Regions from separate parts of the Salinicoccus sp. RF5 genome, predicted to be linked through region 1. Evidence: riboswitches for the same ligand, from Rfam matches in the RefSeq annotation. Region 1 holds a riboswitch; the other holds the start of a gene.

The links. Region 1 has a riboswitch for thiamine pyrophosphate ahead of LLU09_RS03265 (ECF transporter S component). Riboswitches for the same ligand answer to the same signal wherever they lie in the genome.
Region 2: it holds a riboswitch for thiamine pyrophosphate, as region 1 does, so the genes downstream of both, LLU09_RS04455 (Ykof family thiamine-binding protein) here and LLU09_RS03265 (ECF transporter S component) in region 1, are expected to answer to the same signal.

What each region holds. Positions count from the first base shown of each region.
Region 1 covers NZ_JAJGRC010000001.1:594,094-601,844, forward strand. The annotation lists gene mutS (DNA mismatch repair protein MutS) at 1-724, opposite strand, end outside; gene thiW (energy coupling factor transporter S component ThiW) at 774-1,259, opposite strand; gene LLU09_RS03250 (YlbF/YmcA family competence regulator) at 1,329-1,754, opposite strand; gene LLU09_RS03255 (energy-coupling factor transporter transmembrane component T family protein) at 1,905-2,696, opposite strand; gene LLU09_RS03260 (ABC transporter ATP-binding protein) at 2,689-4,092, opposite strand; gene LLU09_RS03265 (ECF transporter S component) at 4,095-4,673, opposite strand; TPP riboswitch at 4,742-4,832, opposite strand; gene LLU09_RS03270 (ABC transporter ATP-binding protein) at 4,881-6,704, opposite strand; gene LLU09_RS03275 (ABC transporter ATP-binding protein) at 6,697-7,751, opposite strand, start outside.
Region 2 covers NZ_JAJGRC010000001.1:841,365-849,115, reverse strand. The annotation lists gene LLU09_RS04475 (O-methyltransferase) at 1-475, shown strand, start outside; gene LLU09_RS04470 (aldehyde dehydrogenase family protein) at 735-2,222, opposite strand; gene LLU09_RS04465 (DMT family transporter) at 2,319-3,242, opposite strand; gene LLU09_RS04460 (VOC family protein) at 3,389-3,814, shown strand; gene LLU09_RS04455 (Ykof family thiamine-binding protein) at 3,860-4,444, opposite strand; TPP riboswitch at 4,525-4,621, opposite strand; gene LLU09_RS04450 (AEC family transporter) at 4,813-5,736, shown strand; gene LLU09_RS04445 (SDR family NAD(P)-dependent oxidoreductase) at 5,897-6,634, shown strand; gene LLU09_RS04440 (ZinT/AdcA family metal-binding protein) at 6,745-6,849, shown strand; gene LLU09_RS04435 (hypothetical protein) at 6,869-7,072, opposite strand; gene LLU09_RS04430 (NADPH-dependent FMN reductase) at 7,201-7,751, opposite strand, start outside.

The DNA.
Region 1 (7,751 bases):
TGCGGTGCTTCTCCACGGTCCTGAAATGCTTCAGGTCCTTCATGTTGTGGGCGCGGATATAGGCCACGAGCAGATCGAGCGTCTCCCGTTCCCCTTCCGTGATATCCGTTCCGTATTCGAGCGGGAAATGCACCTCATTCGAAAACGGTGTATTCACCGGCGGGTCGGCATAAAGCTCGGACAGCAGGCCCTCGATGCCCTCCTCGACCACGATCTCCCTTGGCCGGATGCGGTCGATTTCACTCTTTAGCACACCAAGATCCCCGGTCGAAAATGCAAATATCTCGCCGGTCGAAATATCCGAATAGGCGGCGGTGAAAAGTCCGGATTCTTCATCCAGTGCAAGAATGTAGTTGCTCCTGCCGTCATCCATGCCGAAGTCATCGATCAGTGTACCCGGCGTGATGATGCGCACCACTTCCCGCTTCACCATGCCTTTCGTCTTTTTCGGGTCCTCCATCTGTTCGCAGATGGCAACCTTGTATCCCTGGTCGATCAGCCGCTCGATATAGCCCTTTGCAGAATGGTACGGCACGCCGCACATCGGGATGGGATCCTTCTTCTTGTCCCGTGATGTCAGGGTGATTTCAAGCACCTTGCTCGCTGTAATCGCATCATCGTAGAACAGCTCGTAGAAATCACCCAGTCTATAGAAGAGCAGCACGCCAGGGTGCTCCTCCTTGATATTCAGATATTGTTGCATCATCGGTGTTACTGTAGCCATCTAAACACTTCCATTACTAAAATATATCTGCATTATATCATGCACCCCTTCAAATGTTGAACTGCTTTAGGACCCCTTTTTCATCCAGCTGTCTGAGCAGAAGCCATGAGACCACCGAGCCGATCACGGTGCTGATGAGAAATGCCGGTGCCAGCACCCAGAAGAAATCCCTGTCCAGGCCGAGTATCATGATCAGCGGAAACGTTGCGAGTGACCCGATTATCCCCGTCCCGAGCACTTCTCCGACGGCAGAGAAACCAAGCTTTCTGAATCTCCTGTACAGTATGAATGCGAGGAGCGCCCCGAGCATGCTGCCGGGATAGGCGAATGGGGAGCCCGTTCCCATCATGATCCGTATCGTGGATGACAGGAATGCCTGGACGATGGCCCAAGGACCTGTAAATACGACCGAGAGGACATTGATGAGATGCTGTACGGGTGCTGCCCTGATGGGCCCTATGGGGATGATGATGAACATGCTGAGCACGACGTTAAGCGCAACAAGCACACTAGTGATGGTCATTTTTCTGGTCATTCCAATACCCCTCCTTCAAAAAAAGGACCACGCATCCCTATACGGATGCGCAGCCCTTAAATTAAATATTTATTTATCTTCTTGGTTCGGCATGTTCCTCATCGCCGCACCGGTTTCCCCCTGGAGCAGATCTCCGCCCGTGGACGTGATGATGTCATTCGTCACCGTCTGGCTGATGGCATGGGAGACCATCTGGAGCAGTTCGTTGACCTGACCCTGGGATTCCTTGAACTGGTTGACGATCGGCATTTCGTCGAGTTCCGCCTCGACTTTCTTTATTTTCTCTTCCGTCATCTGATAGGCGCGTTCCTTGCCGTAGTTCTGGAAGTTGACCGCCTGCTTCTGCAGACTTTTCAGGCTTGCCATCTTTTCCCTGACATCCTTGTTTTCATGGATCTTGGCTTCGGCCTTCTTGAAGAAGTCCACCTGTTCCGTCTGGGCGATCATGTTGCCGAGTTCCTTCGCTTCTTTCACAATATCATCTTTCGTATACATTGTACTGCCACCTTTTCCCTATTTTAAAACCATCCACCGGATGATCCACTATATTTTCATCCATCGTCCGCAATCTGATGCGGCTGTTGAAATCTCCTATCAGTATATATGTTTTTCTCCCATATTTCAAAACTATTCGACCCCCGGATTTCATCTCGCATCCACAGTGTCAAATGGGCTGAACCACTCCCCAAGGAAAGCGGAGATGATGACACCGGATACGATGAGCAGGACGAAGTGAAGGTCATGGATGGAATAAGTGGTGCGGTGGTAGTAGGTCCTCGGTCCGTCGTCAAATCCTTTCGATTCCATGGCGACCCCAAGGCGCCAGGCACGTCTGATGCTCTGGCTGAGGAGTGTGACAATCGCTGATATGAAGCCCTTCAGTCCAGTAATGTACTTGCGGTGGATCAGCGCCCGCCTCACTTTGCGCGCCCGTCTGAGTGCCATGTATTCACCGGCAATGATCGGGACCATACGGACTGCAGCCATGAACGAATAGGCATATTTCGGCTTCAGCCTCCCCTGCTGCATCAGGCTGTAGAAGACATCGGTGATCCGCGTGGTGAAGACGATGAGTGCACCGAAGAAGGACAGTGTGATGCCGCGCATCATGATGTGGATGCCGCGTACCGCACTTTCTTCGGTGACATGGATGATGCCGAACCGGAAGATCGTCGTCGTCCCTTCGCCGTAGAAAATCATATACAGGCTTGAAATGAAGCCGAAAAACAGGATGACGCCCGTCAGGAGTGCAATATAGATGTACTTCACACCACTCAATATGAAAAGCAGAATGAACATAATGACCGCCAGATGGAAAAGGTGGTTCGGGTTATGGATGAGGATGACGGTCAGGAACAGCGCGATGGCCACAAGGATCTTGACGAGGGGATTGACCTGGTCGGCGAATGTGCTGTACCGCTTCACCGCTTCAGGCATATCCATCCCCCCTTTCCACAAGTCGTCCGGCTTCAATCTTGAGGCGTCTCGAGGGATAACGCTTCATGATCTCCGCATCGTGGGTGATCATGATGACGCTCGTCCCCCGCTTCACCAGTTCGTGGATCATTATGAGCAGATTGAAGGCATGATGCTGATCCAGACCGAAAGTCGGTTCATCGAAAATGAGGACTTCCGGTACCCCGCCTGCTGCCGTTGCAACACTCAGGCGACGCTTCTGCCCGGTGGATATTTCGAGCGGATGCAGATGCGCCACATGCGAAAGTCCGAAGCGTTGAAGCAGCGCGCCGGTTTCCCGGCGTGCCGTCCTGTCATCATGGTGCATCTCCAGATTGATGAATACTTCATCGAACACACGATTTGTAATGAACTGAAGTTCCGGATTCTGGAAGACCGGATAGACCCTGCCGCGGAGATGGCGCGTCCGTCCGATCCGGTCGCCTCCAAAAAGCACCTTTCCTCCCGAAGGGATGAGCTTCATCAACGCGAGCAGCAGGCTCGACTTGCCCGACCCATTATCCCCTTCAAGTGTGATCCACTCGCCTTTTCCGATCCTCAGGATGTCTACCGTCAGAAGGTGCCTGCCTCCTCTCTTGATGGAGAGATTTTTTGCTTCCATCAATGTACTCGATTGAGGCGCAATTTTAGGGAGGCGCGGGGCCGCATCCCAAGAATGTGGATGCCATACGCCATATTGGTCAAGCAGCCGGCGGTGCACCTCCAACATCTCCGCAGGAGATGCAGAACATGCGATTCCGCCCGTGTCATCCATCAGTATCACCCGGTCGACCCTGTGCCATAGTGCTTCGACACGATGTTCGATGATGACGACCGTCAGCTCATCCCACATCGCCCTGACGGTGTCCCAGAGATGGCACGCCGATATGCCGTCCAACATGCTTGTCGGCTCATCGAGGAACAATGTGTCCGCCTGCTGGAGCAGTGCCGAGGCGATGGCGAGCTTCTGCTTCATTCCTCCGGAGAGTGTCTGTATGGCACGCTCAGGCGCCACATCAAGTCCGACCATGTCGAGCGCCTCCATGAACAGGGGCTTCATCTCTTCCTTTGCCACCTGTCTGTTCTCGAGTACAAAGGCGAGTTCCTCAGCAACCGTCGGCATCGTGAACTGGGAATCCGGGTCCTGGAAGGCGTACGCACTGGATTCGGGCAGTTCAAGTCTATCGGCCTTCATCGGTATCGTGATCGTATCCGGTATGAGCCCTCCGAGCACATTGAGCAACGTGCTCTTGCCGGAGCCGCTCGGCCCCACGATGAGCACCTTCTCACCTTTACCTATCTTCAGGTCGAGGCCGGTGAAGAGGGGTGACTCCGATTCCGGAAACTTCAGACGCAGCTTTTCCACTTCGATGCACATGGTCAAAGTCCTTCTTCAGCAGCATGTTTATTGCCGACGAGTTTCAGTACACCTGTCTCCTTCAGTGCACGATACAACAGGTGCGCGAGCCAGCCGGCGATGAGTGCACCACTCAGCACTCGGAAGCCGAACATCAGCAGCAGATTCCATGTCTCAAGCTGGCCGAGGTAGCCGTAGTACCAGTCGAGCGGGAATGTCGCAAGTGCAGCCGAAATGCCGGCTGTGACCGCCACCATAAGGGATGTGCTTTTGTATTTCACGAGGGCGAATATGATTTCGCATGCAAGGCCCTGGATGAGCCCATATACGATCAGCATGACATCGAACTGCAGCATGACGATCGTTTCTCCGGATGCCGCAGCAAATTCCGCAATCAGCGCCACGCCGGGCTTCCTTATGACGAGATAGGCGACCACTGCTGCGATGAACCACATGCCGTAAAGCAGCTGGTTCAGATGCAATCCAAGCGGTTCAAGCGCCGTATAGACGCCGCCCCATATCGAATAGACGAACGAGAATACGAGGGCGATGACGACCGTGATCAGCACATCGGTCAAGGTCAGCCCTTTTCTTTTTACCATTATAAAAGCCTCCATATAATATATTCCAAACTAAAAACACACCACTAGCGGAGTGGTGTGCATATTATATGTAAAATATGCCACTTCCCTACGCTAGTATGATCTAGATCAGGTGATAAGGGTAATTCTCAGTCCTTGCGGACACCCCTAGTGGTGGTTATTTATTCGGTTGGCTCCATCATAGTACACTTTCTGAATTTTGTGAAGTCATTTATTGTCGTCGACCATCTGATAATAGCGGCCGCGCTGTCTGACGAGTTCCTCTTCAGAACCGCTTTCGACCAGTTCACCGAGCTCCATGACGAAGATGCGATCCACGGCCTTTATCGTATTCAGCCTATGGGCGATGATGATGCTTGTCCGGTCCTTCATCAGCCGCTCGAGCGCCTCCTGAATCTTAAGCTCCGTCACCGTATCGATGCTGCTCGTCGCCTCGTCCAGGAGCAGTATCGCCGGATCCGTGATCAGGGCGCGGGCGATTGATATCAGCTGCTTCTGCCCCTGGGAGATGAAGCCTTCGTCGGCTTCCAGAACCGTGTCATAGCCCTCTTCCAGTGCAACGATGAAGTCGTGGGCGTTGGCAAGCTTCGCCGCCTCGACCACTTCCTCATCCGTCGCATCAAGTTTGCCGTAGCGGATGTTCTCGCGGATCGTCGATTCGAACAGGTAGGGATCCTGCAGGACGAACGCCGTCTGCGAACGGACGGTCGAACGGCTGTAGTCGAGGATGTTCTCCCCATCGATCCGGACCTCCCCGGAATCCGTTTCATAGAACCTGGCCAGCAGCTGCATGACGGTCGTCTTGCCGGCACCGGTCGCACCGATCAGGGCGACCGATTCGCCCGCATCGATCCTGAAGCTCAAGTTTCTGATGGTCGGGGTCTTCTGCGTCGGGTCATAGGAGAATGAGACATCATCGAATTCGATCTCACCCGCTATGGTCCTGCCGGTGATCTTCCCTTCATCCTTCTCCGGCTCGGAATCGATGATGCCGAATACGCGCTCCGCTCCGGCGATGGCCGAAAGCACCTGGTTGAACTGGTTGGAAAGATCGGCGAGCGGCCGGGTGAACTGACGTGCATATTCTGCAAACACGACGATGGTACCGATCGTGACGATACCGTCCGTATAGAAGACGAGCAGACCGCCGGCACCGGCCACAATCGTGAAGCTGACATTGTTCAGCATGTTCATCACTTTCGGGATGAAGCCGGCGTACAGGAATGCCCAGAAGGTGATGTCCCTGAGATTTCCCGCCTTTTCATTGAAGTTGCGGATCGCCGTCTCCTCCTGCGAGAAGACCTTGACGATCTCCTGCCCGGATACCATCTCTTCGATATATCCATTCAGTTCACCGGTCGCCCGCTGACGCTTTTTGTAGAGCGGTCCGGTGCGCCTGGTGATGAAGCCGACAGCGAATATCAGCACCGGGATGATCAGCACGGTGAGGAGTGTGAGCAGTGGACTCAGATAAAGCATGACGCTGATCGTACCGATCAGGGTGACGATGCTTGTCGTGAACTGGATGAATGATGTATTGAGCGTCTGTGAAATCGTTTCGATGTCATTGGTCATGCGGCTCATCAGCTCGCCGTGCTGCCGCTTGTCGTAGAATGATACCGGCAGCTTCTGCATGTGTGAAAACAGCCGGCTCCGCAGCTTATAGACCGTCCGCTGGGACAGCCCCACCATGAAGAAGGCTGCGGTATACTGCGTCGATGACAGCAGGATATAGACGACGAGCAGGAAGAGCAGTATGGTGGACAGTCCGTCCATCTCCCCGGGTATGAAGTAGTTGTCCACGATATACCCGACGAGGAAGGGGCCTGTGATGCTCAGCAGGCTGGTCAGTGTCACGAGGAAGATGATGCCGTACAGAAGCGCCCGCTCCTCCGAGATGAACTGCCACATCCGCTTCAAGGTGCCGATGATGTCGTTCGCCCGCTGGTCCTCCTTCTTTTTCTTTCGGCCGATCTCCTCCTTTTTGAGGACCGGTTCATGCCCGAATGGCCTTCTGATGAAATCAATCATCCAATTGACCCCCTTCCATTTGGGATTCGACGATGGAACGGTAGAGTTCGGATTGTTCCATCAGCTCTTCGTGGCTTCCGAGCGCACTGATCTCCCCATTGTCGAGGAGCAGGATGCGGTCGGCCATCCTTGCTGTAATGACCTTCTGCGTGACGATGACGCGTGTCGTATTCTCATCCTTGATGGACTCCCATAGTGCCGATTCCGTACGTATGTCGAGTGCGGAAGTGCTGTCATCGAGGATGAGGATGCCCGGTTTCCTGACAAGGGCGCGTGCGATCGACAGGCGCTGCTTCTGTCCGCCGGAAAGTGTGACGCCCCGCTGTCCGACGCGCGTATCGTAGCGGTGGTCGAACGATTCTATCGAGCGGTGGATCTGAGCCTTCTGAGTCGAGGTGAAGATTTCGGATTCGCCGGCTTCAAGGTCCCCCCACAACAGATTTTCAAAAATGCTGCCGGAGAAGAGGACTGCGGACTGCGGCACATATCCGATGGTCTGCCGCAGGTCTTCCTCGTTCCAGTCCTTCACATTGATGTCGTTGACATAGACATCGCCTTCCTTTACATCATACATTTTCGGTATGAGGCCGAGCAGTGTGCTCTTGCCGGAGCCCGTACCACCCATGATGACGAATTTTTCATTCTCTTTGATGTCGAATGTGATATCCCGAAGCACATAGCGTGTAGACCCTGGATATTTGAAGGACACATTCTCGAATCTCACGGTCCCCGCCCGATCCACCTTCTTTATTTCATCGTTGTCATTCACACTGACCGGTGTGTTCAGGACTTCCGCCATCCGTTCACTGGAAGCCTTGGACCGGCTGAATGCGATGATGATGAAGGCAAACATCGAGAATCCACCCTGCATCCTCAGGGCATAGTTGATGACTGCGACGACTTCCCCGACCTGGACGGTATTGTTCTGCAGCAGGTCGGAAGCCATCCACAGGACGATAAGCAGGCTACCGTTGATGACGAGCAATAGGACCGGCATGATGGACTCCATCAGCCGGAGTGCATAGATCGTATCGTCCCTGAGCCTGC
Region 2 (7,751 bases), 250 kb from region 1:
AATCGGCACTCTCGGCGGGTTCAGTACCGTATGGCTTGCCCGTGCGCTGCCGGAGGACGGGCGCATGGCGACGATTGAAGCGGATCCGAATCATGCGGAAGTGGCGCGGCGGAACATCGCTTCAGCGGCGCTTGCGGCACCTGTGGATGTCATTGAGGGGGAGGCGCTGGATCGGCTGCCGAAGCTGATGGAACGTGGATATGCGCGTTTCGACCTCATCTTCATCGATGCCGATAAGGAGAACAATGTGGAGTACCTCAAATGGGCGCTCAAGTTCTCCCACAAGGGCAGCGTCATCATCGTCGACAATGTGGTCCGGCGTGGGCGGATCATCGACGATACTGAAACACAGTCAATCCCATACATCCGTCAGATGTTCGATATGCTGGAACACGACGGACGCATCGAATCGACGGCCATACAGACCGTCGGACAGAAGGGTTATGACGGCTTCCTGATGGGGGTCGTGAAGTAGAGGGCATTCATCTAAACAGAATCTTTACTTTTCCTTAAAAGGATATCAACATTCCGTTGATATGATGGAATCAGCATCAGATCCACCTCCGGATATCTGATGCCCCCCAAGATCCCTTGCAAATATCAACTGGTTTCAATGCACCCTGATGCGTTGTCTGCCCCTTTGGACGGATTGTCCCCCGTTCACAGGGGATTTTTTTATGTAGAATAAAATAAAAATCCAGGCAACCTGGAATGGTCACCTGGATATGATGGATTTATTGTGGAATATGCGGAAGGTCCTTCGTCTTCGGAATGTTGATGGAGTGGGAGTCCACATATTCGAGCATGCCTTCTTCGCCGTATTCGCGGCCGATGCCGGACTGCTTGACACCACCGAATGGATAACGGATGTCGAGTCCCTGGATCGCTGCGGTGTTGACCATCGTCACACCGGCTTCGATGCGCTTCGCGATCTCGATTGCGTGCGCTTCCTCGCCCCAGACGGAACTTGTCAGTCCAAGTTCACTGTCGTTTGCGAGTTCGACTGCATGGTCGTCATCCTTGAATTTCAGGATCGGCACTGCCGGTCCGAACTGTTCCTCAGCCACGATGCGTGCATCGTAGTCGGCACCGAGTACGACCGTCGGATACATGAAGTAGCCGTTGTTGAAGAATTCTTCATCTGCAACGTTGCCGACTTCCCTGATGTCGTAGCCGTTCTTTCTGGAGTCCTCGATGAGCTCCTGGACGAATTCGAGCTGTGCCTTGTTGTTGACCGGGCCGACCGTCGTCTCTTCGAGTGTCGGATCACCGATGCGCAGCCATTTTTCTGCGGCTTCCATATACTTCTCGACGAACTGGTCGTAGATGGATTCATGCACATACATGCGTTTTGCAATCATGCAGATCTGCCCGCCTGTGAGGAAGTTCGAAATGACGACACGGCGCATGGCTGCTTCATCATTCACATCGAAGTCGTCGAGGAAGATGGCAGGGTCGTTGCCGCCGAGTTCGAGCGTGACGTTCTTGATCGTGTCTGCTGCCGCCTTCATGATGTGGCGACCTGTATTCGTACCGCCGGTGAAGGCGATTTTGCGTACCTTGTCGTTTGAAGTAAGCTCAATACCGATGTCTGCATCCCCATTGACGATGTTCAGCACGCCTTCAGGGAATTCTTCTGCGACCATCTGTGTCACAAGCGTCACAGTAAGCGGCGCCATCGGGCTCGGCTTCATCACCATCGTATTGCCGGCAAGCAGTGCCGGGGCAATCTTCTCGGTGGAGAGTGCCAATGGATAGTTCCATGGACTGATGGCGGATACTACACCGATTGGGTCATGGCGCAGGATGTTCTTGCCGCGCTCGTCTTCATTGACTTCTTCCTTGTAGACGCGTTCTGCGTTCTCCACTGCATACTCCATGAACATGAGGGAAACCGTCAATTCACCTTGCGCATCATAAATCGGCTTGCCGTGCTCTTTGGAAAGCAGTTTGGCGAGGCCATCCTGGTTGTCCTTTATCTTCTGGATCCCTTTCTGCATGCGTTCTATGCGATCCCTCATCTCTGAATGTTTCCAGGATTTGAAGGCTTCATCTGCAGAATCGATCGCCTGCTTCGCCTCTTCGACTGTATTTTTCGGCCAATAGCCTGCCGTCTCGTCCGGTTTCGCTGGATTCTCACGGGGTGCGTGTTCCTGTGCTTCGACTATTTCGCCATTTATATATGCATTCACTGTCAGTGGTGTCTCAATTTTAAGTGCCAATGTGATTGCCTCCTTGTATTTGTATCATTACTGGTTATCCACTGTCGTTCTTTCCCGTTTGGGCGGCGCGTGAAACATCATGCAGCGGGGCTTCCCTCAATCATAGAGCACCGTAGTCTTACTCCTGCGTCTCCTGTGTATTGAAAGGGTTACGCCGCCGATGATCAGGATGGCTCCGATGACTTCCGTCACAAGCACACTGCTGCCGAGGACGAGGGCAGTCCCGAGCATCGCAACGAACGGTTCCATGTTCATGAGCAGCGAGGCATTCGCTGCGCCGACTTTCGGCATCTCACGGTTCCAGATCATATTGCTGATTCCGTGGACGATGATGCCGCTCAGCATGAGGAGGAGCCACATCGGCCAGGTGGATGAAGCGAGTCTGCCATAATCTGCTTCCGGGAGGAATGGAAGAAGGAACAGCAGACCTGAGAAGTTGGAGAGCAGTGTAAGCTGTATGGCATTGATATGCTGTGACAGCCATTGGATGAGGATCATGAATATGGCGAATGTCAGCATGGTGATTACTATGATGCCTTCCCCGAGTCCGAAAGTGAGGGCACTGCCGTCGAAAGTGCTGAGGGAGACGCCGGCGAAGGCGAGGAGTGCACCCAGCCAGAATTTCAATCCTCTGCGTTCCCCGAAGACTGGGATGGTCAGGATGGCTGTCATGATAGGGGCGACCGCGAGTATCAGTGCCGAAGTCACCGGACTTGCGGTTACGAGTCCGAGGAAGAACGTATACTGGTTCACAGCAATGCCAATGATGCCTGAAGATATGATCACCAGCCACACTTTGAGGGGGACCATGGGCATGTGGAAGTGCCGGGAAGCAAACAGCCACAGGAAAAGGTTGATGGCAATGAGGCGGATGACGGTGATGCTGTAGGGGTCGAAGTGGTCGACAAGCACCTTTCCGATGATGAAGTTGCTGCCCCAGATGATCACACAGAGCAGCAGGATGGGGTAGGTCCACCAGGATTTGTTCTTTGAAGGAAATTCATTTACAGGATCTTGCATGCATCTTCACCTCTGTCGAAATATCTGATCATCCATTATAGCAGACAGGCTGCAAAGCGGAGGACACGCCGCGTTTCATTTTATGGTATATTGGAAGTGTAAAAATGCTCCGGACTCACGCATCCTATTCGCAAAGGGGAATTGCCATGGACAGGATCAATCTGATTACACTCGGTGTAAAGGATATGTCAACTGCAGTCGACTTTTACCGCAAGCTTGGATTTGAAGCATCTCTTGTTGGCAGTGAAGAAGCACTGGAAATCGTATTTTTCAGAATGAAGGGTTCGAAGCTCTCACTCTATCCGTTGGAAAAACTGGCGGAGGAGACCGGACAGCCGGTGCCTGATGGCGGATTCAATGGTTTGACGCTCGCCTATAATGCGAAGTCCGAATCGGAAGTGGACCAGGTTCTCAAGACTGCCGGCAGAATCGGAGGGACGGTTGTGAAGGAAGCGGCCCCGACGGACTGGGGCGGCTATAGCGGCTACTTCACCGATCCAGACGGCCACTACTGGGAAGTGGCATATGGCGCGGACTGGGAATTCGACGATAACGACATGCTGATCATCTGATACAGAAAAAGGGGAACCCGGCCGGGTTCCCCTCTTCATATCGTCCTAGCTGTTCGACGGGCTGTTTGCTGAAATCGTGAATGTCATCGTCGTGTGGCTTCCCGCTTCCTGTACTTTTGTAAACGATGACTCCATGGCGCTGAAGATGTCCGGCACCGTCCCGTCGAGCCGCGTGGCGTAATGGGCTGGGCTCACCGTGACGCCGGCTTCCTTCGACAAGTCGATCTGTTCGTAGATTACATCCATGTAGTTGGTCGTATTCATCGGATAGAGGGCGAACTTGCATCCCGCCTTCTGCTGGATGTCTTTTGAAGGTGCATTCAACCGCTCCGGGGATGCCTCCACGTAGGCATCCCCTGAAGAATCACCCGGACAGCCGATGGAGAACGTTCCGCTCATCTCGACATGTTTCCCCGTCTTGGCTGCCTCAAGATAGATTCCCTGGACGACATCGAATACATGCTCGATCCGACCCCGCACACATGTCGAGACGTCATCCGTCTCCTTCCACACTTTCGATGTGTCGACCTGATCCAGTGCACCGAGGATCACTTCCGCGAAATCATCGCTCATCACACTCAAGTTGAACTGGCAGCCTGCAATCCGTTCTGTTCCGCATTCCTGTACCATAATCATGCCTCCAATGACTTTTATTGAAATGAAAAAGCTGCACTCCCGAGGGAATGCAGCGGATGTATGGAGTGGTGCGGACATACAATGCTGCACTTCCCCACGCTGGTGTTATCCAGATCGGGTGGTAAGGGTCCGGTATCTCCGTCTCAGCCTAAGGCGCCCCCAGTGCATCGGTATGCAGTTTTTCATTACAGTTACCATGATAGTGGATTGGGGCCTGGCGTGTAAAGCGGTATGGAGAGCGTCAGAGGAATCAGTCCCGGGATGTATATTCTGAAGTGGAAGCGCTTGAAGAGGCAGTGCTTTGGAGCGGGCCCTGCGCAAAGTGGTAGAATATAGGGGTGAGAGTAGAAAGGAGGGAGGATATGGCATATATCTCCCTTGTATTTCTGGATGTCATACTGCCGATCCTGATTCTGCTCGGCGTCGGTGTCATCCTCCAGAAGAAGTTCGAATTCCGTCTGCGTCCGATCGCGAATCTTGTCACCTACTGTTTCCTGCCGGCCGCGGTATTCCTGAACATATATGAAGCGGACATCGACTTTGAACTGCTGGGACAGCTCGCATTGTATCTGGTACTGTTCATTACTGCAATGATGGTGGTCGGTGAACTGCTGGCCCGGGGGCTCGGCCTTCGCGGAGGGGAGCGGACCGCGCTCAAGAACAGTGTCTCTCTGATGAACTCCGGCAACTACGGGCTGCCCGTCAGCCATCTCGTATTCAGTGCCAACCCGGTGGGTGTATCTGTGCAGATCATCGTACTCGTCGTCCAGAATCTGCTGACGTTCACATATGGCCTGTACAATCTGCGGTCCAATGCGAAATCCGTCGTGGAACTCTTCCGGGAACTGCTCCGGCTGCCGATCATCTATGCACTGGCGGCCGCGTTCATCCTGCAGGCAATTGACGTCGAACTGCCGAGTTTCATCAGCGTGCCTGTCGAGCAGCTCGCCGGCGGGTTCGCCGCCCTCGCGCTGCTCCTGCTCGGGATGCAGCTCGCACAGATTGAGATCCGTTCCTTCCACAAGGTCATCGCCTGGAGTGCACTCGGGCGGCTGGTCATCGGGCCCGCCGTCGCCCTGGCCATCATATTCATGCTCGGCATCGAAGGCGTCATCGCCCAGTCGCTGTTCATTGCGAGCGCGTTCCCGACCTCGAGGAATACTGCGACGCTTGCACTCGAATACGATGTCGAACCGGAACTCCATGCCCAGGTGGTCCTTTATTCCACGGTACTCAGCAGCATCACCGTGACATTCGTCATCTATCTGTCCATGCAGCTGTTCTAGATGGGGGCGGTTGGAGGGTTAACTGTCACTGAGTGTTCGGGTGAATGACAATTGAAAGGTCCAACTGCCTTAATTTAGACACACTTATCGTGTTTCAGTCATCTCTGGCTGAGGTATATGTATAGTGAATCAGATGGAGTCATCGAAAGGGGAAATGATTTTGGAACTTAAGGATAAAGTTGCGATTGTAACAGGTGGCGGATCAGGTATTGGTTTAGCTACAGCGAAGGCGTTCCTGGATAAAGGCGCGAAAGTCATTGTGGCTGATTACAATGAAGAGTCTGGTAAGAAAGCAGAAGAGAGCCTCAAACAATATGGGGATATCCTGTTTGAGAAAGTGGATGTCTCCGTTGAAGAGGATGTCAAAAACGTCGTTGCTCTCGCCGTTGAAAAGTTTGGACGACTGGATGTCATGTTCAACAATGCCGGAATCGGTGTTCAGGGCGAGACGCACAAGCTTTCCTATGAAGACTACAATAAGGTAATCAAAGTCAATCAGGACAGTGTATTCTTCGGTTCAAAATACGCGATCCCTGAAATGCAGAAGGTGGGCGGCGGTGCAATCATCAATACAGCCTCCATCCTCGGCAGTGTCGGCGAGCCGACAGCATTCGCGTACAACGCGTCCAAAGGCGCCGTGAATCTGATGACGAAATCCGTCGCTTTACAATATGCCAAGGACAACATCCGTGTCAGTGCAGTAGCTCCCGGCTACGTCGAGTCCGGCATGGTGAACAAGGATGCATTAGGTGAGTATTATGATACTCTCGTTGACAAGCACCCAATCGGAAGACTCGGACAACCGGAAGAAATCGCACATGCGGTCGTATTCCTGGCGGAAAATGAATTCACTACAGGCACCACACTTCTTGTGGATGGCGGCTATACAGCCCAGTAATGTAGTGGATATTGGAGGCACCAGACCAAAAGGTCTGGTGTCTTTTTCATTAATGGCTACATCGAGGATGATCAGGTTGAAGGACGGACGCCGGATTGGAAGGAGGATCGATGCCGAACTATATTCAATTCAGCGACCATAGCATCTTCCCTGTCGAAAGTGATCACTTTCATATCCATACCGACAATGACGGTGCATTAGAAATGTTGTGTTAAGAAATATGGACTGCGAATGCTAATTCAAGAAAAACGCATCTAAAGCAAGATAGGGGATACTTACGAAAACCACAAGGAGATAGACGGACAATATTTTACGGTTCTCCATGAACTTCTCGATTGCCGTAGACAGGAATATGAACGACATGGCGAGAAAAAACCATGGTATCAGCCAATCATTGCCGGTGAAGAGAATGTAGAAGGCGAGTCCGCCTATTATCATAGAAAAATGAAACTGATTTCGCGTATCAAGTAATCTCTCCAATCTGCATCTTAAAAGAGTGATATGTGATAGGTCTACTGGTTTCAATGTAACATAAAAATGACCTGGAACCATCCAGGTCATCACTATCAGAAATCATACATCGATTCCTTCTCTTCACGGATGCGCTTGTACGTATCGGTCAGCATGACGGTATCTTCGACCAGTGCATCGAGCCGGAAGATGATGTCGTCATTGACGATTTCCTTATTCATGAAATCCTTCTCTTCAATGAATACATATGTGCTCACGGTCTGTGCCTTCATGTAGCTCAGAATCGGTTTGAGCTGGGTTTCCGGAATGAGGAAATGCTTGGATGTCCCAGCGGTGACGAAGAAGCTTACAATCTTGTCCTGCAGTGCATTGATCGGCAGCAGGTCGAAGACGTTCTTCAGTGTCGCCGGGATGGAGGCCTGGAAAATCGGTGTGCCGATGATGATGGCGTCCGCTTCCATGATGGTTTTTGTGATATATGCCGTATCCCCTTCGTAGTCGAGGTAGTTGCGGCCGTCGCTGAACTGCATGGTGTAGTCGGCGAGGTCGATGAACGTCCAGTCGACATGCGGGTACTGGCTGGTCAATTTTTCGGAAACATATTTCATGGTCGTGCGTGTTTTGGAGCCGACGTTCGAGCCGGAGA